Regions from separate parts of the Streptomyces sp. NPDC001544 genome, predicted to be linked through region 3. Evidence: riboswitches for the same ligand, from Rfam matches in the RefSeq annotation. Region 3 holds a riboswitch; each other region holds the start of a gene.
The links. Region 3 has a riboswitch for cyclic di-AMP ahead of ACFY0F_RS38810 (peptidoglycan DD-metalloendopeptidase family protein). Riboswitches for the same ligand answer to the same signal wherever they lie in the genome.

Region 1: another riboswitch for cyclic di-AMP. It lies ahead of ACFY0F_RS06885 (C40 family peptidase); the one in region 3 lies ahead of ACFY0F_RS38810 (peptidoglycan DD-metalloendopeptidase family protein).
Region 2: another riboswitch for cyclic di-AMP. It lies ahead of ACFY0F_RS10795 (NlpC/P60 family protein); the one in region 3 lies ahead of ACFY0F_RS38810 (peptidoglycan DD-metalloendopeptidase family protein).

What each region holds. Positions count from the first base shown of each region.
Region 1 is NZ_JBIAVN010000002.1:336,404-343,368, reverse strand. It holds gene ACFY0F_RS06895 (ATP-dependent Clp protease proteolytic subunit) at 1-571, shown strand, start outside; gene ACFY0F_RS06890 (hypothetical protein) at 579-887, shown strand; cyclic di-AMP (ydaO/yuaA leader) riboswitch at 1,193-1,404, shown strand; gene ACFY0F_RS06885 (C40 family peptidase) at 1,408-1,881, shown strand; gene ACFY0F_RS06880 (ATP-binding protein) at 1,984-2,442, opposite strand; gene ACFY0F_RS06875 (helix-turn-helix domain-containing protein) at 2,666-3,586, shown strand; gene ACFY0F_RS06870 (DUF397 domain-containing protein) at 3,596-3,820, shown strand; gene ACFY0F_RS06865 (8-amino-7-oxononanoate synthase) at 3,880-5,007, opposite strand; gene bioB (biotin synthase BioB) at 5,156-6,355, shown strand; gene ACFY0F_RS06855 (adenosylmethionine--8-amino-7-oxononanoate transaminase) at 6,348-6,965, shown strand, end outside.
Region 2 is NZ_JBIAVN010000003.1:187,587-194,551, forward strand. It holds gene ACFY0F_RS10775 (DUF397 domain-containing protein) at 50-238, shown strand; gene ACFY0F_RS10780 (NlpC/P60 family protein) at 222-1,241, opposite strand; gene ACFY0F_RS10785 (hypothetical protein) at 1,610-1,963, shown strand; gene ACFY0F_RS10790 (tellurite resistance/C4-dicarboxylate transporter family protein) at 1,941-2,903, opposite strand; gene ACFY0F_RS10795 (NlpC/P60 family protein) at 2,930-4,111, opposite strand; cyclic di-AMP (ydaO/yuaA leader) riboswitch at 4,119-4,280, opposite strand; gene pcrA (DNA helicase PcrA) at 4,525-6,965, shown strand, end outside.
Region 3 is NZ_JBIAVN010000032.1:26,442-33,406, reverse strand. It holds gene ACFY0F_RS38815 (alpha-galactosidase) at 1-2,039, shown strand, start outside; cyclic di-AMP (ydaO/yuaA leader) riboswitch at 2,346-2,503, shown strand; gene ACFY0F_RS38810 (peptidoglycan DD-metalloendopeptidase family protein) at 2,508-3,422, shown strand; gene ACFY0F_RS38805 (SGNH/GDSL hydrolase family protein) at 3,594-4,379, shown strand; gene ACFY0F_RS38800 (TetR family transcriptional regulator C-terminal domain-containing protein) at 4,422-5,036, opposite strand; gene ACFY0F_RS38795 (Glu/Leu/Phe/Val dehydrogenase dimerization domain-containing protein) at 5,092-6,270, opposite strand; gene ACFY0F_RS38790 (MBL fold metallo-hydrolase) at 6,402-6,965, shown strand, end outside.

The DNA of each region.
Region 1 (6,965 bases), on a different contig from region 3:
CGTCGATCCGTACTCCAAGCTGCTGCAGGAGCGGATCGTGCTCCTGGGGGCACCGATCGACGAGGTCTCGGCCAACGACCTCATGGCGCAGTTCATGTACCTGGAGTACGACGCGCCCGACCGGGACATCTCGCTGTACATCAACTCCCCGGGCGGCTCGTTCAGCGCGATGACGGCGATTCACGACACCATGCGGTACGTCACCTGCGACGTGGAGACGGTCTGCCTGGGGCAGGCGGGCTCGTCCGCCGCGGTGCTGCTGGCCGCCGGTACTCCGGGCAAGCGGTTCGCGCTGCCGGGCGCGCGGGTGGTGCTCCAGCAGCCGTCGCTGCCCGAGCCGACGCGGGGTCAGCCGAGCGATCTCGCCATCCAGGCGGAGGAATTGGTCCGGATGCGCGGCCTGCTGGAGGAGCTGCTCGTTCAGCACACCGGCCGCGACCCCGAGCGGGTCGGCGCCGACCTCGAACGGGACCTGGTGCTGGACGCCCGGGGCGCTCTGGAGTACGGACTGGTGGACCGGATCGTGCCCAGCCGCAAGGCCTCGCGCACCGCCACCCCGGACGCGGGGTGAGCCGCCGATGCTGCCACCGGAACTTCCGCCACTGCCGGCCCTGACCCGGGCCGAGGGCGAGTTGATCGACCGTTACCTGGAGGCGGCCGACCTGCTCGGCCGGGTGAATCCGGCGCGGCACGGCCACACCTACAGCGGACTGCGGGCCGCCCAGGCGCTGGTGCGCAAGGCGGTGGAACTGCGCGACGCCCTGGCGCTGATGCACAGCCGTGGCGAGACGGAGCTGCACGAGGCCACCCTGGCGCGGGCGCTGAGGGTGCTGGACGGCGAGCGCCGCACCGCGCGCGTCACCGTGCCCCCGGACGGCACCGGTTGACAGCTTGCGCGTTCACGGCTGAGTCGAAACGGTCCAAAGGACGTACCCACGTTCGGACTAGCAGCGCATCCTTTTCCAGGGCCCTCGAAGTTGCGCGAACCGCCCGGCCGAAGAGCGCCGGGAGGAGCTTCGACCCTGGTCGGAGGGTGCGCCGCTGTCCCGGCAGGGACTCGAACACGAGCCCGTCCACCCGAACGGCTGAGTGGTGAGTAACACCACAAATACTCGGTTCCGTTGGGTTTTTCGGACAGGTGTGGGCGAAGATCCCTGACTGACGACAAGACCCCGCCAAAGCGGCGGGGCGATCCGGGCGGACGCCGAGTCCTGCCGCCGCCTGGATGACCGGTCGACAGGAGTGGATCGGCAGGAGTGGAGGACCCAGGCAAGACGGGTCGCCGGAGCGGACAGCCGTCCGTCTCCGAGCAGCCCTTGGGGTGAAGCCGCGGCAACGCGGCCGGGCAACTTCGCCAGCCCGAATCCGACAGGTCATCCTTCACAGGCGGCTGACGAAGGGTTGCGCATGACTGCGCTCAATCGTGTCCCGTCGCTCATGGCCCGGGCCGGCACGGCCTCGGCATTCGCCATCGCCGCCGTCGGCGGCTCGATAGTCGTTCCCGGTGTCGCCACAGACGCCGCTGCCACGACTCCGGCGACGAAGGCGCTCCAGGTCGCGGCGTCCAAGAAGGGCGCACCGTACAAGTGGGGAGCCACCGGTCCCGGCAGGTTCGACTGCTCCGGCCTCACGCTGTACTCGTTCAAGAAGGCGGGCAAGAAGCTGCCGCGGACGGCAGCCCAGCAGTACAACAAGACCCACCACATCTCCGCCGGCAACCGCAAGGCCGGAGACCTGGTCTTCTTCCATTCGGGCTCGAACGTCTACCACGTCGGCATCTACGCCGGGAAGGGGAAGATCTGGCACGCCCCGAGGACCGGGGACGTGGTGAGGCTGCAGAAGATCTGGACGAAGAGCGTCTGGTACGGCCGGGTCAGCTGACCCGCAGTCACGCGCCGCACGGTCCCGGGCACAGGGCCACACCCGGAACCGTGCGAGCCGTGCGGGCCCATACGGACCCCTGCAGGCCCGTGCCGGGCCCCTCTAGGGCTCCTGCTGCCCCGCTGTCGTGACCGGCCTCGCCGGGAGTGCCCACGGCAGCTCGACGAACACCGTCTTGCCTCCCTCGCGGGTGGGCCGCACCCTGAGCCTGCCGCCGCACTCGGCGGTCAGCCAGCGGATGATGACCATGCCGCGGCCGTTGTCCTGCTGCACGGCGGCGGGCAGCCGCTTCGGGAAGCGGGGATGGCTGTCGGTGACACCGACGCGCAACTGCTCGTCACGGTCGAGCGCGAGGGCCACCGTGAAGGTGGGCGACTGCCCGAAGGTGTGCTGTACGGCGTTGGTGGCGAGCTCGGAGACGATGAGCCGGACGGTGTCGCAGACGCCGGTGTCCGGCTGGAGCCCCCATTCCGCCAGGATGCCCACCACATAGCTGCGGGCAGCGGAGACCGAGGCTGGATCGCTCGGCAGAGTGATGGATGCTTCCAGATGGTCCGCCATGGCGACGTCGTCCCTTTCCCACGGGACCGCAGTCCGACACGGAGCGGATGGGTTCGAGTACGGTCCCGCACTGGTGCTTCGTCGCCAGACTGCCATCAGCGCGCCGGTCACGGGTGAGAACCACCAGGATATGCATATATCTGTCGCTCAAAGCGGTGAACTCTACGACGGCAGACCGTATTCGGGCGGCGCGCGCGGAGTAATGGCGAGTAAGGAGTGGCCCATGCAGAACGGTCCCGCGGTGCGCCGCCGGAAGCTGGGCGCCGAACTGCGCGAGCTGCGCACCGGCGCGGGCCTCACCAGTGGTGAGGCCGCCCGTCTGGTGGGCTGGCACCAGTCCAAGGTCAGCCGGATCGAGACCGGCGCCAGTGGGGTGAAATCGGCCGATGTCCGGTTACTTTTGGACGCCTACGGTGTGACCGACCGCCAGCAGCGCGAGCTGCTGCTGGTGCTGGCCGGGTCGGACGACGTCGGCGGCCGGCACCACTGGTGGCACGCCTACCGCGGGGTGCTGCCGCCCGCCTACCGTGACTTCATCAGCCTGGAGTCGCAGGCGAGCGAGATGCGCACCCTGGAGACATCGGTGGTCCCGGGGCTGCTGCAGACGCCGGAGTACGCCCGCGCGGTCACCGGGGCGGCCGTCGGCAGAAGCCACGACGGTCCCGACGGCACTGGCGGCCCCGACGGCACGGTCGGTCCCGACGCCCCCGACGACGCCGAGGAGCGGCTGGACGCTCTGGTGAAGGTCCGGCTGGCCAGGCAGGACGTGCTGCGGTCGGATCCGCCGCTGGTGCTGAGCGCCGTTCTGGACGAGGCGGTGCTGCGGCGGGAGGTCGGCGGGCCGGAGGTGATGGCCCGGCAGCTTCAGCGGCTCCTGGAGGCGGCGCGTCTGCCGCAAGTGCGCCTCCAGGTGCTGCCCTTCTCCGCCGGGGCGCATATCGGTATCACCGGCCCTTTCGTTATCTTCTCATTTCCGAGCACTTCCGATCTGGACGTGGTTGTTCTCGACCATTTGACGAGTAGCCTCTACCTCGAGCGGAAAGAAGACCTCCGGGCCTACTCGGAGGCCTTCAACACCCTTCAGATCCACGCCCTTTCACCCGAGGACTCGCTGGATTACATCGCCGGGATAGGCGGCGCGTAAGGAGGCACCATGTCTGCACTGCCTCGGAACGTACCCTCCAGTACCGATCTGCACGGTGTGCGGTGGCTGCGCAGCAGCTACAGCACCGGAGCGAACAACTGCGTGGAGACGGCCCGCCCGCACTCCGGTCCCTGGACCGGGCTGCTCGCCGTGCGCGACTCCAAGGACCCGGCCGGACCCGCGCTGCTCTTCTCCCCCGGGAGCTGGGCGGAGTTCGTCGCCGCGCTCCGGTGACCTGCTGACCGCTTCCGGTCAGTTTCCGTCCAGGCGATGCACGGCCGTGTCACGCCGACTCATGGTCGCGTCTCGCCGATCACTCGTACAGCGCGTTCGATCTCGGCCCCGGAGAGGTCCGCCCGCGCGGTCAGCCTGAGCCGTGAGATGCCGTCGGGCACGGAAGGAGGACGGAAGCAGCCCACGGCCAGGCCCGCCGCCCGGCATGCGGCCGCCCAGCGCACCGCCTCCTCCGGGGACGGGGCACGTACGGAGACCACCGCGGCGTCCGGACGCACCGCTTCCAGCCCCGCGGTGGTCAGGCGTGCGTGCAGTTCGGCGGCCACCGCGCGGGAGCGCGCCGCCCGTTCCGGCTCGCGGCGCAGCAGCCTGAGGGCCGCGAGCGCCGCTCCGGCCGCAGCGGGTGCGAGGCCCGTGTCGAAGATGAAGCTCCGGGCCGCGTTGACCAGGTGGTCGATGACCCGTGCCGGTCCCAGCACCGCACCGCCCTGACTGCCCAGCGACTTCGACAGGGTGACGGTGACGACGACGTCGTCCGCGCCGGCGAGTCCGGCTCCGTACGGTGCTCCCCGGCCGCCGTCGCCCAGCACACCCAGGCCGTGTGCGTCGTCGACGACCAGCCCGGCGCCGTACGCCCGGCAGGTCCCGGCGAGCGCGGACAGCGGGGCCGCGTCCCCGTCGACGGAGAACACCGTGTCGGAGACGACGACCGCGGGCCCCTCGTGCGTGGCCAGTGCCTTGCCCACCGCCTCGGGATCGGCGTGCCCGACGACCTGCGTGGTGCCCCTGGCCAGCCGGCATCCGTCGATGAGGGAGGCGTGGTTGCCCGCGTCGGAGACGACGAGGGAGCCGTGCGGCCCGAGCGTGGTGACCGCCGCGAGGTTGGCGGCGTATCCCGAGGAGAAGACCAGGGCCGCCTCGAAACCGCAGAAGGCGGCCAGCTCGCGCTCCAGCTCGGTGTGCAGTTCCGTGGTGCCGGTCACCAGCCGGGACCCGGTGGAGCCGCCGCCCCAGGTCCGGGCCGCCGCTGCGGCGCCCTCGGTGACCTCGGGGTGGCGGGCCAGACCGAGGTAGTCGTTGCTCGCGAGGTCGAGGAGCGGCGAGTCGGCGGCCCGGGGCCTGAGGGTCCGGACCAGTCCGGCGCGGCGGCGGGATTCCGCCTGGTCGTCGATCCAGCCGAACGCCATGGCTCCTCCGGGGATTTTGTAGGCAGTGGACAGACACTAGCCGGACGACCAACCGCCCACCGTGTGGCAATACCCACACAGGCAACCAGTCTCCGTTGTGCAAACTCTCCTTGGCCCGGGGCGGTCACGTAGGACAGGATCGGACCTCATGGACCTGCTGAACACGCTGGTGGACAAGGGGCTTCGGCGCGAGCTGCCGACCCGCGAGGAAGCACTCGCCGTACTGGCCACCTCCGACGACGACGTGCTCGATGTGGTGGCCGCGGCCGGCAAGGTGCGCCGGCACTGGTTCGGCCGGCGCGTGAAACTCAACTACCTGGTCAACCTCAAGTCCGGCTTGTGTCCGGAGGACTGCTCCTACTGCTCCCAGCGGCTCGGCTCCAAGGCCGACATCCTGAAGTACACCTGGCTCAAGCCCGACGAGGCCTCCGCGGCGGCTGCCGCGGGCCTGGCCGGAGGTGCCAAACGGGTCTGCCTGGTGGCCAGTGGGCGCGGTCCGACGGACCGGGACGTGGACCGGGTCTCCGAGACGATCAGGACGATCAAGGAGCGGAACGAGGACGTCGAGGTGTGCGCCTGCCTCGGCCTGCTCTCCGACGGCCAGGCCGAGCGGCTGCGCGAGGCGGGCGCGGACGCGTACAACCACAACCTCAACACCTCCGAGGGGACGTACGCGGACATCACGACCACGCACACGTACGCCGACCGGGTGGACACGGTGCAGAAGGCGCACGCGGCCGGACTGTCCGCCTGCTCCGGTCTGATCGCGGGCATGGGTGAGAGCGACGAGGACCTGGTCGACGTCGTCTTCTCGCTGCGCGAGCTCGACCCCGACTCGGTTCCGGTGAACTTCCTCATCCCGATGGAGGGCACCCCTCTCGCCAAGGAGTGGCACCTCACCCCGCAGCGCTGCCTGCGGATCCTGGCGATGGTCCGGTTCGTGTGCCCGGACGTCGAGGTGCGCATCGCGGGCGGCCGTGAGGTGCATCTGCGCACCCTGCAGCCGCTCGCCCTGCACCTGGCCAACTCCATCTTCCTCGGTGACTACCTGACCAGCGAGGGCCAGGCGGGCAAGGCCGACCTCGAGATGATCGCGGACGCCGGGTTCGAGGTGGAGGGCGCCGACCAGGTGACGCTGCCGGAGCACCGGGCGGCGTCCGGGGGCGGCTGCGGATCCCATGGCGAGGCGGGGTGCGGGTCGCACGCGGCGGACGGAGGCTGCGGCTCCCACGCGGGCGGTGGGGTCTGCGGCACCGCCGCGACGGCCACGGTGGCGGGCGAGCCCCGTACCGACCTCGTCGCCGTCCGCCGCCGGGGTGCCGGAACGGACCTCGCGCCCAATGCCTGACCTGCCCGGCCGGAGCGTGCCGGAGCTGCTGGAGCTGGACCGGCGGCACGTGTGGCATCCGTACGGCCCGATGCCCGGGCGGGCCGAGCCGCTCGTCGTGGAGTCGGCGAGCGGGGTGCGGCTCCGGCTCGCCGACGGCTCGGGCGAACTGGTCGACGGCATGTCCTCGTGGTGGTCGGCGATCCACGGCTACAACCACCCGGTCCTGAACGAGGCGGCGCGCGAGCAGCTGGGGCGGATGAGCCATGTGATGTTCGGCGGGCTCACCCACGAGCCCGCCGTCCACCTCGCGAAGCTCCTTGTCGACATGTCGCCGGAGGGGCTGGAGCATGTCTTCCTGGCCGACTCCGGTTCGGTGTCGGTCGAGGTCGCGGTCAAGATGTGCCTGCAGTACTGGCGTTCGCTCGGACGCCCGGAGAAGCGGCGGCTGCTCACCTGGCGGGGCGGCTACCACGGCGACACCTGGCAGCCCATGGCCGTGTGCGACCCCGACGGCGGGATGCACGAGCTGTGGAGCGGGGTGCTGCCGCGTCAGGTCTTCGCGGACGCGCCGCCGGTGGAGTACGAGGACGCCTACGCCCGCCGTCTGCACGACCTGATCGAGCGGCAC
Region 2 (6,965 bases), on a different contig from region 3:
GATGTAGCGGTCCAGCTACAGCGACAGCCAGGGAGGTGCATGTCTGGAGGTGGCCCTCGACTGGGACAAGTCCAGCTACAGCGACAGCCAGGGCGGCAAGTGCCTGGAAGTCGCCCCTTGCCCCCACACCATCCATGTCCGGGAATCGAAGCTCGGCCCCAACGGCCCCCGCTTCACCGTCAACGGTCCCGCCTGGACCGCGTTCATCGCCTCGGCGGACCTCACGCCACCCGAGTAGCCCCCGCGAACGGCATCTCGTCGACAGGTGCCAACCGCACCGGCGCGGACGGGTTCGGGGCGTGGATCATCTGGCCGTTGCCGACGTAGATGCCGACATGGCTGATACCGGAGTAGAAGAACACCAGGTCCCCCGGGGCGAGTTCCGACCGTGAGACACGGCGGCCCGCGTTGATCTGTGCGTACGTCGTGCGGGGCAGGGAGATGCCGGCGGAGCGGTAGGCGGCCTGGGCCAGGCCCGAGCAGTCGAAGGCGTTCGGGCCGGTCGCGCCCCATACGTAGGGGCTGCCGAGTTTCTGGTAGGCGTACGCGACGGCCGCCGCGGCCCGTGAGTTGGCGGCCCGGGTGTGCGGGGTCGGGCGCGAGGCGTGCTCGGCGGGGGTCGGCATACGGTCCCGCGGGGACAGACGGGACAGCAGCCGCCGGGCCTCCTCCAGTTTCGCCGTCACGGTCTTCTTCCGCCGCTTCAGCTCGGCCTGGCTGGACCTGAGGGAGGCCAACTCCACGTGGGCGGCGCCGCGCAGTTGCTCGATCTCCCGCAGGTGCTTGCGTACCCGTGTGACCGCCTGCGCCTGCCGGTCGCCGGCGCGTTCGGCGAACTCGGCGCCCTCCAGGTACTGGTCGGGGTCGTCGGACAATGCCAACTGCAGCGTGGGGTCGATTCCGCCGCCGCGGTACTGCGCCGTGGCGATCGAACCGAGCGCCTCGCGGGCCGTGTTCAGCTTCTGCTGCTTGCGGGCGGCCTCGTCCCGCAGTGTGTTCAGCCGCTGCTGGGCCGTGTCGGCCTTCTCCTTCACGCCGTTGTACTTCTCGGTGGCGGCCTCCGCCTGCTGGTACAGCTTGTCCACCCTGGCCCGGACCTGGGCCGGTGTGAGCTGCGGTGCCGCGTGTCCGGTTCCGTCGAAGCCCGCCGCGGTCGCCGCGCCCGCCAGGGCGATGGTGGCCGCCGTCCGGGCGGTGTTGCTGCTGAGCGGGCGCTGTCTGGGCTTGCGGTGCGCTGACACCTGGACCGTTCACGTCCTCTCGTACGACCGCCGACCCGCCCGTGGGGAGCGGTTCACGCGTCCGGCGACGACCCGCGCGGGGCCGCCGCCGGACCTTCTCGGCGGTGGTGTCCGACTGCCGCCCCTGGCCCGGGCGGCGGTGGGGAGCCGGTCACCTGGTGGAGGACGCTAAACCGGGCTGTGACGGCTTGGTAACGCATTGTGCGTAACTGACCCGACAGGACCGCCGGATGTACGCCGATGACCGCGCTCCCGGCGCACAGCTGCCGACTTGGACGGTGCGCTGACCGATGTGGCGGTTTACGGGGCAGGCGGGAGCCGTGGGGTGCTATGAGGCGCATTTATGCGGATGGTTAGGCTCCGGCCTCATGGACGTACTCATCCATCTTTTCGTCGGCCTGCACATCATCGGTATCGCCGCGCTCCTCGGCGGCTTCCTGACCCAGATGAAGGCGATGGGCCGGGGCGAGGCCCGCTTCGTCCCCGGCATGCTGCACGGCGCCCTCACCATGCTGGTCACCGGTGTGATCCTGGTCGGGCTCAACCAGGCCGACGACCACCACGTCAACACCATCAAGATCGGCGTCAAGCTGGCGCTGCTGATCGTGATCCTCGGGCTCGTCTACGTGAAGCGGGACGAGGAGCGGGTGGACAAGGGGCTCTTCGGGCTGGTGGGCCTGCTCACCATGGCGAACATCTTCATCGCCGTGCTGTGGACGTGATCGCGCCGACGACGGTCGCGAGCCACGCGGCGACCGAGATCCACACCAGCACCACGCCTGGGCCCCGCAGCCACGGGATGCCCACGGTGGCGCCGACGGACAGCGTGGCGGCCGCCGTCATCCCCATCGGGAACACCGTCGACCAGCGGCGCACGTCGTAGCCCGGCCGGGGGCGGACCGCCTCCGCGAACAGCAGGACGGCGTAACAGGCCAGGTCCAGTACGAGCAGTGCGACGGTCAGGGTGCGCAGGACGTCCCGGTCGTCGTCGCTCCACAGATACAGGTGCGGGCTGTCGGCGGCGATCAGCCGCGCCCCGGCCAGCGCCGAGATGGCGAGCGCGCCGCCCGCGATCCACTGGTCCCCGGCGCCCTCGACCACCTGCCGCGGATCGAACCGGGCCAGGGCCAGCGCGTAGACCAGCAGTCCCAGCCAGAAGAGCACCAGTGCCGTGTGCGCGAGCCACGCCGTCGACGTCGCGTCGGCCAGCACGGCCGCCGAAACGGCGAGCGCCTGTGTGGCCACGCAGCCCATGAACGCCGTCCCCGGCATGCGCCGCCCCCAGTGCCGTACGACGGGGGCGAGCAGTACGGGCCAGAGCGCGGCCGCCAGCGCGAGCAGCGCCTCGGCCAGGACCTGCCGGCCGAGCAGCGAGAACCGGGTTCCCAGAACCGCGGTGCCGGCGACGGCGGTGAGCGCACCCGGCGTCTCCGCCTCCGCCGCCCACCGCTCCCGTTCGAACACCAGCCGGGCGGCGAAGGCCGCCGCGAACCCCAGCCAGGCGGCACACGCCACCCCGAGGGCGACCCGTGACAGCACCGCGTGGCCCGCGAGCAGCAGCCCCACCGACACGATCCCCGTCGCCATCACGGCGGCACCGCCCGCCGGTGACCGCCGGGCCCACCAAGCGCGCAGGGGCAGGGGTGAGGAGGTGCCGGGCATGGGGCCGATGCTAGGAGCCCGGTGGTTCAGGCCGGTCGCACCACGCTGTGGATGATCGATTCGCCGTCGTAGTAGATCGACTCCTCGCGGACGTAGGCGCCCGGCTTGGGGGCGTGGATCATCATGCCGTTGCCGATGTAGATGCCGACGTGGCTGATGTCGTCGTAGAAGAAGATCAGATCACCGGGCTGGGCGTCGGCGAGGGAGACCGTCGTGCCGGCGTCGACCTGGTCGTAGGTGGTGCGCGGCAGGCTGACGCCGGCGGCCCTCCAGGCGGCCTGGGTCAGGCCGGAGCAGTCGTAGGAGCCGGGGCCGGTGGCGCCCCAGACGTACGGCTTGCCTATCTGCGCGCGGGCGAACTCGATCGCCTTCGCCGCCTTGGTGGCGTACGAGGACGACGAACCCGTGGACGTCGAAGGGGACGTCGAAGGGGCTGGGGAGGGAGACGTCGAGGGGGACGCGGCGGCGCCGGTGTCCTGCTCGGCCGCCCGCTCGGCCGCCTGCTGCTTCGCGAGCTCCGCCGCCTTGCGCGCGGCCTCCTCCTGCTTCTGCTTCTCGATCGCCGCGAGCCGGGCCTTCTCCCGGGCCGTCAGCGTGGACAGCAGCTCGCGCGCGGTGGCGAGCTTCTTCTGGACGGTGGCCTTGGCGGTGTGCAGCTCGTTCTGCGACTCGGTCAGCGTCTCGAGGCTCGCCGTGGCCTCCTGCCGCTTCCTCATCGTCGCGGACTGCTCGGTGACGTAGTCGTCGACCGCGCCCTTCTGCCGGGAGGTCAGCCGGTTCATCAGCTGGGTCTGGTCGAAGTAGTCCTGCGGGGTGTCCGCGAGCAGGAAGGTGGCGGTGTCGGGGGCGGCGGACCCGGTCCGGTACTGGGCCGCGGCGAACGAGCCCAGCTTCTCGCGTGCCTTGTTGAGCTTCTCCGTGCGCTTGGCGACCTCGTCGAGGAGGGTGTCGACCCGTCTGCGCTGCTTGCCGGTGTTCTCCTTGGCGGCGTTGTACTTGTCGGTCGCCGACTCCGCCTGGCGGTAGAGGGAGTCGACCTTCTTCTCGACCTCCTCCAGGCTCGGCCTGCCGTCGGCGGCGGGGGCGGAGGGGGCGGCGTCGGCCGGCTGGGAGAGCAGGGCCACGGAGGTGAGGGCGGCGGTGGCGAGGGCGGGCTTGCGGATGCCCGCGACTCCCGTACCCGGGGAACGCTTGCGGTGCGACGCCAACGGAGGCGACTCCTTCCAGTGTTCCGCCTACCGGGTTAGCTGTCGGGTTCGGGCGGGTGGTTCGGAAGGGTTGCCCTACGGTCCTCGTCCTTGCGGGAGTACGGACCGATTCACCCCAGGTCTCGGTGTGGGTCCCCGGCTCCGGCTGGCGTGGGGGCGCGTGCCGGACTCGACGGAGGCCGCGCGGCCCGGCGACGTTCGCCGGTGGGGGTCGTGCGGCCTGCCAGGCACGGTAGCCAACTCGTGTGGCTCATGTGAAGGTTGGTGCACGTTATGCCCGATACATCTTGTGATTTACGTAAGTATTTTCGTCCGGGTGACGGTGTCGCTCCGGACCGTGAGTGACGGGAGGACCGGTCGTCTTCCCGGGGCGGCGGCCGGTTGTCGGTGGGGCGCCCTAGACTCGGAGAGCGATGAGCAGCCTCTTTGACGACAGCTTCCTGGCGGACCTCCAGGCCCCTCGCGGGCATGGGGAGGAGCCCCCGCCGCCGCCCGAGGACGATCACGCTCCGGAACCGGTTCCGGACGATCTGTTCGGCGGGAAGTTCGACGTGCCGCCGGAGCGGGACGAGTACTACCGGGACGGCGCCCCCCGCCCGGCCGTCGACGCGGCCGCGCTCCTGGAGGGGCTGAACGAGAACCAGCGCGCCGCCGTCGTCCACTCCGGCTCCCCGCTGCTCATCGTGGCCGGCGCCGGCTCCGGCAAGACCCGTGTGCTCACCCACCGCATCGCCCACCTGCTCGGCGAGCGGGGCGTCCACCCCGGTCAGATCCTGGCGATCACCTTCACCAACAAGGCCGCCGGCGAGATGAAGGAGCGCGTCGAGCAGCTCGTCGGCCCGCGCGCGAACGCGATGTGGGTGATGACCTTCCACAGCGCGTGCGTACGCATCCTGCGCCGGGAGAGCAAGAAGCTCGGCTTCACGTCGTCGTTCTCGATCTACGACGCCGCCGATTCCAAGCGCCTGATGGCCCTGGTCTGCCGTGACCTGGACCTCGACCCGAAGCGCTTCCCGCCCAAGTCCTTCAGCGCCAAGATCTCCAACCTGAAGAACGAGCTGATCGACGAGGAGGACTTCGCCGCCCAGGCGACCGACGGCTTCGAGAAGACCCTCGCCCAGGCCTACGCCCTCTACCAGTCGCGGCTGCGCGAGGCCAACGCCCTCGACTTCGACGACCTGATCATGACGACGGTCAACCTGCTCCGCGCCTTCCCGGACGTCGCCGAGCACTACCGCCGCCGCTTCCGCCACGTCCTCGTCGACGAGTACCAGGACACCAACCACGCCCAGTACGCCCTCGTGCGCGAGCTCGTCGGCACCGCCGAGCACCCGGTGGACGTGCCGCCCGGCCCGGACGACCTCCAGCCCGCCGAACTGTGCGTGGTGGGTGACGCCGACCAGTCGATCTACGCCTTCCGCGGCGCGACCATCCGCAACATCCTCCAGTTCGAGGAGGACTACCCGGACGCGACGACGATCCTGCTGGAGCAGAACTACCGCTCCACGCAGACGATCCTCTCCGCGGCCAACGCGGTCATCGAGCGCAACGAGTCCCGCCGCCCCAAGAACCTGTGGACCAACGCCGGCACGGGCGCCCGCATCACGGGGTACGTGGCCGACACCGAGCACGACGAGGCGCAGTTCGTCGCCGACGAGATAGACCGCCTCACGGACGCCGGCGAGGCCAAGGCGGGGGACGTCGCGGTCTTCTACCGCACCAACGCCCAGTCCCGAGTCTTCGAAGAGGTCTTCATCCGCGTCGGCCTGCCCTACAAGGTCGTCGGCGGTGTCCGCTTCTACGAGCGCAAGGAGGTCCGGGACGTCCTGGCCTACCTGCGGGTGCTGGCCAACCCGGAGGACTCGGTGCCGCTGCGCCGCATCCTCAACGTGCCCAAGCGAGGCATCGGCGAGCGCGCGGAGGCGATGATCGACGCCCTCTCCCAGCGGGAGAAGATCAGCTTCCCGCAGGCGCTGAAGCGGGTCGACGAGGCGTACGGCATGGCGGCGCGGTCGACGAACGCGGTGAAGCGGTTCAACGTGCTGATGGAGGAACTCCGTACGATCGTCGAGTCCGGCGCGGGCCCGGCGACCGTCCTGGAAGCCGTCCTCGAACGCACCGGGTACCTGGCCGAGTTGCAGGCCTCCACCGACCCGCAGGACGAGACCCGCATCGAGAACCTCCAGGAACTCGCGGCCGTGGCGCTCGAATTCGAGCAGGAACGCGGCGAGGGCGAGTCGGTGGGGTTGTCCGACTTCCTGGAGCAGGTCGCCCTGGTCGCCGACTCCGACCAGATCCCCGACGAGGAGGACGGCGACGGCGTCATCACGCTGATGACCCTGCACACCGCCAAGGGCCTGGAGTTCCCGGTGGTGTTCCTGACCGGCATGGAGGACGGCGTCTTCCCGCACATGCGCGCCCTCGGCCAGACCAAGGAACTGGAGGAGGAGCGGCGCCTGGCGTACGTCGGCATCACGCGCGCGCGGGAGCGGCTGTATCTGACCCGTTCGGCGATGCGCAGCGCGTGGGGCCAGCCGTCGTACAACCCGCCCTCCCGCTTCCTGGAGGAGATCCCGCCCACCCATGTGGACTGGAAGCGCAAGGGAGCGGCGGCCCCGATGTCCTCCGGGCCGGCGTCCGGCGTGGCGGCCTCGCTGTCGTCGTCCCGCTCGCGCTCCTCGGCGGCCGGCGCTTCCGGCTTCGCCACGCGCCGCACCTCGGAGAAGCCGGTGGTCGCCCTGTCCGTCGGGGACCGGGTGACGCACGACCAGTTCGGGCTCGGCACCGTGGTGGCGGTGAAGGGCACGGGTGCCAACGCCGAGGCGACGATCGACTTCGGAGACACCAAGCCGAA
Region 3 (6,965 bases):
TCCTGACGGGGCCCACCAGCGGTTACGCGCTGCACCTCACCGAGGAGCACGAACTGCTGCACCTCCACTGGGGCCCGCGCATCGCGCTCGCCGACGCGGAGGCCCTCGCGGTGCGCCCGCTGCCCGGCTACCGGCCCTTCGAGTCCCCGCTCGACGGCCGGGAGGAGTACCCGGTCGAGGGCGGCCCCCGTTTCGTCCGGCCCGCACTGTCCGTGCGCACCGACGAGCGGCGTGGCACCGAGTGGGCCTTCGAGGCGTACGACACCGAGGGCGACGAGCTCCGGCTGCGCTTCAGGGACGACGCGGTGTCGCTCACGCTGCACTACCGGATGCGCGGGGACGTCGTCGAGCGCTGGGTGACCGTGGGCAACGAGGGGCACGCGCGCGTGGAGCTGCTGCGCGCCGACGCCGCCACCTGGACCCTGCCCGACCGGGACGGCTGGCGACTGTCCCAGCTGCACGGCCGCTGGGCCGCCGAGTCCCTGCTGACCAGCGCCCCGCTCACGTACGGCGACAAGGTGATCGGCAGCCGTCGCGGTCACACCGGCCACCAGCACCTGCCCTGGGTCGCCCTGCACACCGACGCCGGCGAGGAGCACGGCGAGGTCTACGGCTGCGCCCTCGGCTGGTCGGGCTCCTGGCGGATCGCGGTCTCCCAACTCCCGGACGCGCGCGTCCAGATCACCGGCGGGGCCGGTTACGACGACTCGGGCCTGCTGACGCTGGCGCCGGGGGAGTCGTACACCACCCCCGTCTTCGCGGGCCTGTGGAGCGACGGCGGCTTCGGCGGCGCCAGCCGTGCCTGGCACGCCTACCAGCGGGCCCATGTCGTCCCGGACGCGGACCGGGACCGGCCCGTGCTGTTCAACTCCTGGGAGGCCACCACCTTCGACATCTCCGAGGAGCAGCAGGCGACCCTCGCCCGGCGGGCCGCCGCGATCGGTGTCGAACTGTTCGTGGTCGACGACGGCTGGTTCGGTGCCCGTACGAGCGACCGGGCCGGGCTCGGCGACTGGACGCCCAACCCGGACCGCTTCCCGAACGGCCTGAAGCCGCTCGCGGACTATGTGCACGCCCTCGGTATGCAGTTCGGCATCTGGGTCGAACCGGAGATGGTCAACCCGGACAGCGACCTGTACCGGGCCCACCCCGACTGGGTGCAGTACCAGTTCGGGCGGAAGCGGACGGAGTTCCGTAATCAGCTCGTGCTCAACCTCGCCCGCGAGGACGTCCAGGAACACCTCTGGCAGCAGCTGGACGGCCTCCTGTCCAGCGCCCCCGTCGACTATGTGAAGTGGGACTTCAACCGCTGCTTCACCGACGCCGGATGGCCGGGTGAGCCGTACCCGCAGCGGCTGTGGGTGGACCACGTCCGCGCCTTCTACGCGCTCCTCGACCGGCTGCGGGCGGCCCATCCCGGTGTCGCGTTCGAGTCCTGCTCGGGCGGCGGCGGCCGGATCGACCTCGGTGTGATGAGTCGCACGGACCAGGTGTGGACCTCCGACAACACCGACCCGCTGGACCGGCTCGCCATCCAGCACGGCTTCAGTCAGATCCATCCCGCGCGGGTCATGGCCGCCTGGGTCACCGACAGTCCGAACACCCAGCTCAACGGGCGGGTCAGCAGCCTGCGCTTCCGGTTCGTGAGCGCCATGGCCGGGGTGCTCGGCGTCGGGGGCGATCTGTCGGAGTGGACGGAGGAGGAGCTCGCCGAGGCCCGCCAGTGGGTGGAGCTGTACAAGGAGATCCGCCCGGTCGTGCAGCACGGCGACCTGTACCGGCTGCGACCGCCGGAGGGCGGGCTGAGCGCGGTGCAGTACACCCTCGGGGACGAGTCGGTCGTGCTGGCGTGGCTCCAGGCGCAGCGGTACGGCGAGCCGGTCCCGGCGGTGCGGCTGCGCGGCCTCGATCCGGCGGCGTCCTACGAATGCCGTGAAACGGGCGAAGTCCACCGAGGTGCCGTGCTGCTGCACCATGGACTGGACACCGGGTTGCGCGGCGATCTGGACGCGACCGTTGTCCGTCTGCGCCGCATCTGATGCTTCTGCCCCAATTGGATTCTTTGGGGAAACTAGTTCTGATATAGGGAGGCATGAAGGTACGTTCCGTGAGGAGCGTCATATTTATGACTGTCCGTCACGCGTCATGTCCACGTAATCGGTGGGGATTTCCGGGGAATTGAAGGGTGGTTCCGGAGGAGGTTCACGGACGGTGACGGGGGATATCCAAAACGGATCAAGCCAAACCCGGTCCGCGGGAAGCACTCGCTTGTCCGTTCCCGTCCCGCTCGCTTACCTTCGCCACCACTCCGGACGGAACGCCGAATCCTGCCGCCGCCCAGAGCCCGCACACACTCACCCGTGCACGGCAGGAGCGGGGGACCCACCAGGCAGGACCGCCTGTTCCGGTCTTCGGAACGGCTAGGGGTGAAGCCGCGCGCAGCGCGGCCGGGCAGCTCCAGCCCGAACCCGACAGCTCACCTCGCAGGCGCCGGAGAGGAACTCGTCATGCCCGCGAAGGGTAAGCACCGCCGTCCCAAGAACCGGCGTTTCACCCGCTCGATCGCCGTCGCCGGAACCGGCGGCGCCGCGCTGGCCCTGCCCCTCGTGGGAGCCGGCGGCGCCCATGCCGCCACGGCGGCCACCGCGAAGGAGTCCGCCTCCAAGGAGACCGTCCAGACCGCGCCCGTGGCCCAGAAGGAGACCTCCGCGGCCCGGTCGGGCGTGCACATCTACACGGTGCGGGCCGGTGACTACCTCTCGAAGATCGCCGACGAGCAGAACGTGAGCGGCGGCTGGCACCGGCTCTACGCGGACAACCGCGAGGCCGTCGGCAGCGACCCCTCGCTGATCCACCCCGGTCTGAGGCTGAGCATCGGCGAGCGGGCCGCGCACACCGGCACCGAGTCCGCCACGTCCACCCGGTCCTCCGCCCCGCAGCCCACGACCCGGTCCACGCCCCGTTCCGCGACCCGCTCGCAGACACGGCCCTCCGCGGCGCCGACCGCCTCCACCGGTTTCACCCTCCCGGTCGTGGGCGCCACCATCGGCACCGGTTACCACGTGCCGGGCGGCATGTGGTCCAGCGGCTACCACACGGGCGTCGACTTCGTCGTCCCGACCGGCACACCGGTCAAGGCCGTGGGGGCGGGCACGGTCGTCTCCGCCGGCTGGGGCGGCGCCTACGGCAACCAGGTCGTGATCAGGCTCGCCGACGGCCACTACGCGCAGTACGGCCACCTGTCCTCCCTCTCGGTCTCGGCCGGCCAGACCGTGACGGCGGGGCAGCAGCTCGGTCTCTCCGGCGCGACCGGCAACGTGACCGGCCCGCACCTGCACTTCGAGATACGCACCACCCCGAACTACGGCTCGGACGTGGACCCGGTCGGATACCTCCGCTCGCACGGCGTCGCCGTCGCCTGATCCCCGGTCCGGCCTCCGGTGCGTCCCACGATGGCGTATTCCCGTCTGGCGCATGTCGGGAAGGTGGGTTATCTCACCGTCCGTCAAGCCTTTATTACGGTCGCGTAGGTCACATCGAAAGGTGAATCATGGTCCGACGTGGCAGACGATTCGAAGAGTGACAGCAGATCAGTGATCGGGTCGTACGTGGCGGTGGGGGACAGCTTCACCGAGGGCGTGGGCGACCCTGGCCCCGACGGGGCGTTCGTCGGCTGGGCCGACCGGTTCGCGGTGCTGCTCGCGGACCGGCGGCCCGAGGGCGACTTCAGGTACACGAACCTGGCGGTACGCGGCAGGCTGCTCGACCAGATCGTGGCCGAGCAGCTTCCGCGAGCCGTCGAACTCGCCCCGGACCTGGTGTCCTTCTGCGCGGGCGGCAACGACATCCTCCGTCCCGGCACCGATCCCGACGAGGTGGCCGAGCGTTTCGAGCTGGCGGTGGCGCAGCTCGCCTCCGTGGCCGGCACGGTCATGGTGACGACCGGCTTCGACACCCGTGGCGTGCCCGTGCTCAAGCATCTGCGCGGCAAGATCGCCACGTACAACGGCCATGTCCGCGCCATCGCCGACCGGTACGGCTGTCCCGTCCTCGACCTGTGGTCACTGAGGACCGTCCAGGACCGGCGGGCCTGGGACCACGACCGGCTGCACCTCTCACCCGAGGGGCACACGCGCGTGGCCCTGCGCGCGGGCCAGGTGCTCGGTCTGGAGGTCCCGGCCGACCCGGAGCAGCCCTGGCCCCCGCTCCCGGCCCGGGGCGCCCTGGACATCCGCCGCGACGACGTGCAGTGGGCGCGCGAGTACCTGGTCCCGTGGATCGGCCGCCGTCTGCGCGGCGAGTCCTCCGGCGATCATGTGACGGCCAAGGGCGCGCTGTCCCCGGACGACATCAGGATGCGCATCGCCGCGGTCGCCTGACCGGGGCTCCGGGCGGGGCCGGCGCTCGCCCCGCCCGGAGCGCTAACGCCCGGTCAACGCGTCCCGTGGCACCCCCAGTTCGCGGGCCAGTGCCTCGTCGACCCACTCCTGGGCCCGGGACCGGGGCACCGCGCCCGCGTAGGAGGTCATCTGGACGGCGAGGCCGTCGAGCAGGGCCGTCAGGCGCAGGGCCGCGGCGGCGGGGTCCGGGCAGACGAACTCTCCCGCGTCGACGCCCTCGGCGATGACCTCGGCGATCGCCGCCTTCCACTGCCGGTCCAGATCCCGGGTGACCTCCCGCAGGGCGGGCTCGCGCAGCGCCACCGCCCAGCCCTCGATCCACAGCCGCCAGCCCTTGGCCTGACCGGTGGGCGCGTACCAGCGCACGGCGGCCCTCAGCCGGCGCAGCGCGGACGTACGTCGCCCCAGCAGCCCCCGCAGATGCGCCAGATCGCCCTCGGCGGCGTGCGCGAAGGCGGCGGCGACCAGCTTCTCCTTCGTCGAGAAGTGGTACAGCACCAGCGCGTTGCTCACGCCGAGCGCCGAGGCCACGTCGGCGATCCGTACCGCCGCCACACCCCGCGCCTCGATCTGCTCGACGGCGGCCCGCAGCAGTTCCCCCCGCCGTTCCGCCACGCTCAACCGCACTCTCGCCACGCGGTCACCCTAATCGGTCGCCGGGGCGCCGCAGCGGCACGGTCCGGCCGTCCGGTCAGCGGTACCATCCGAAGCGTTCCGTGATCACCGGCAGCCGGTCGGCCACGATGGCGTGCGCGGCGGCCCGGGGAGTCGTCCCGTCGGCCTCCGCGCGCGCCAGCATCAGCTCGACCAGGGCGCGCATCGAACGCCGGATGTGGGCGAACGCCTCCTCCGCGTCCGGGCCGACGTCCCCGAACAGCGTCCACCACCACCAGGCGTTGGTGCCGGAGTTGACCACCACGTCCGGCAGCACGGTCACCCCGCGCGCGGCCAGCGCCTCCTCCGCCTCGGGCAGCACCGGCATGTTGGCCGCCTCGACGATCCAGCGTGCGGTGATCCGGTCCTGGCCGGCCGCGTCGATCGCGTACGACACCGCCGCCGGCACCAGCACCTCCGCCTCGGTGGACAGCCAGGCCCCGCCGGGCAGTTCACGGTCGCCGGGCCGCAGCACGACGCGGTCCACGGTGCCGTACGCGTCCCGCGCGGCGAGCAGCGCCTCGACGTCCAGGCCGGCCGGGTTCGCGATCGTTCCCTTGATGTCCGCGACGGCCACAATCCGCAGGCCCGCGCGCGCGAGGAAACGCGCCGTCGCCCCGCCCATGGTGCCCAGCCCCTGCACCGCCACCCGTGTCCCCGCGCGGGGCACCCCGGCCCGGTCCAGGGCGGCGAGCACCGACTCGGCCACCCCGCAGCCACCGGCCAGTTCGTCCAGGCCGATGCCGTCCACCTCGACGGCGAAGGCCTTGGCCAGTCGCCGCCGGGCCGCGGCCTCGTCGTCGAGCAGCGGGTACACGGCCTGCACGGACGACACCAGCCCCGCCTCGGCCGCCGCCCGGTCGACCAGGTCCTGGGTGAGACCGAGGTCCTCGCCGGTGGTCCAGCAGCTCTCGACGTACGGCCGCATCGCCCGCAGGTAGCGCACCAGCAGTCCGTACGCCCCCGGGTCCCGCGGATCGCAGTCGATGCCCCCCTTGGCGCCGCCCAGCGGCACGTACCGGCTCGCCGGGTCGTAGTGCAGGGCCTCCTTCATCGTCATGCCGCGGGCGAGCCCGGTCACCTCCTCGAGGGTGCAGCCGGGACGCATCCGCAGGCCCCCGCTGGCCACGCCCCGCACCAGCCGGTCGACGACCAGGAAACCCTGGCGTCCGGTGACGTGGTCCGTCCAGACCAGCGACAGCAGGGGGGTCGTCATACGGGCTCCTGGAGACTACTGAACAGCGGGTCAGTAAGGCGGGTGTCCGACGGTATCGGGGCTCCGGTGGGTGGGCAAGCACAACCGGACCCCGGCCGTCCCCGGTTGCCGGGGCGGCCGACCATAATGGGATGACCTCGCCGACTCCACCTGGAGGTACCGTGACCGGATCGGTTTCCCTGAGCTCCGGGCTCCGCGCGCTGCGGCCCGAGGCCTTCGGCGCGGACCCCGGCGGTGAGCGCCTCGCGCGCATCCGCAGATCGCCCCACTTCAAGGACGGCGTCTTCCAGAACCCCGGAGGCACCGCCCGGACCCGGCCCTCCGGCTCCACCCTGGATTTCGCGAAGGTCTTCTTCGACAAGGAGACCCGCCCCCGGCGTTCCCCGCGGGGCACGGTCCCGGTGCACCCGACCACCGTCGCGGACCTCGCCAAGCCGCCCGCCACCGGCCTCAGGCTGACCTGGATGGGGCATTCCAGTGTGCTCGCGGAGATCGACGGGCAGCGCGTGCTGTTCGACCCCGTCTGGGGCGAGCGCTGCTCCCCGTTCCCGTTCGCCGGGCCCAGGCGGCTGCACCCGGTGCCGCTGCCCCTGGCCGCGCTCGGCCCGGTCGACGTCGTGGTCATCTCCCACGACCACTACGACCATCTGGACATGCCGACGATCAAGGCGCTGGCCGGGACGGACACCCTCTTC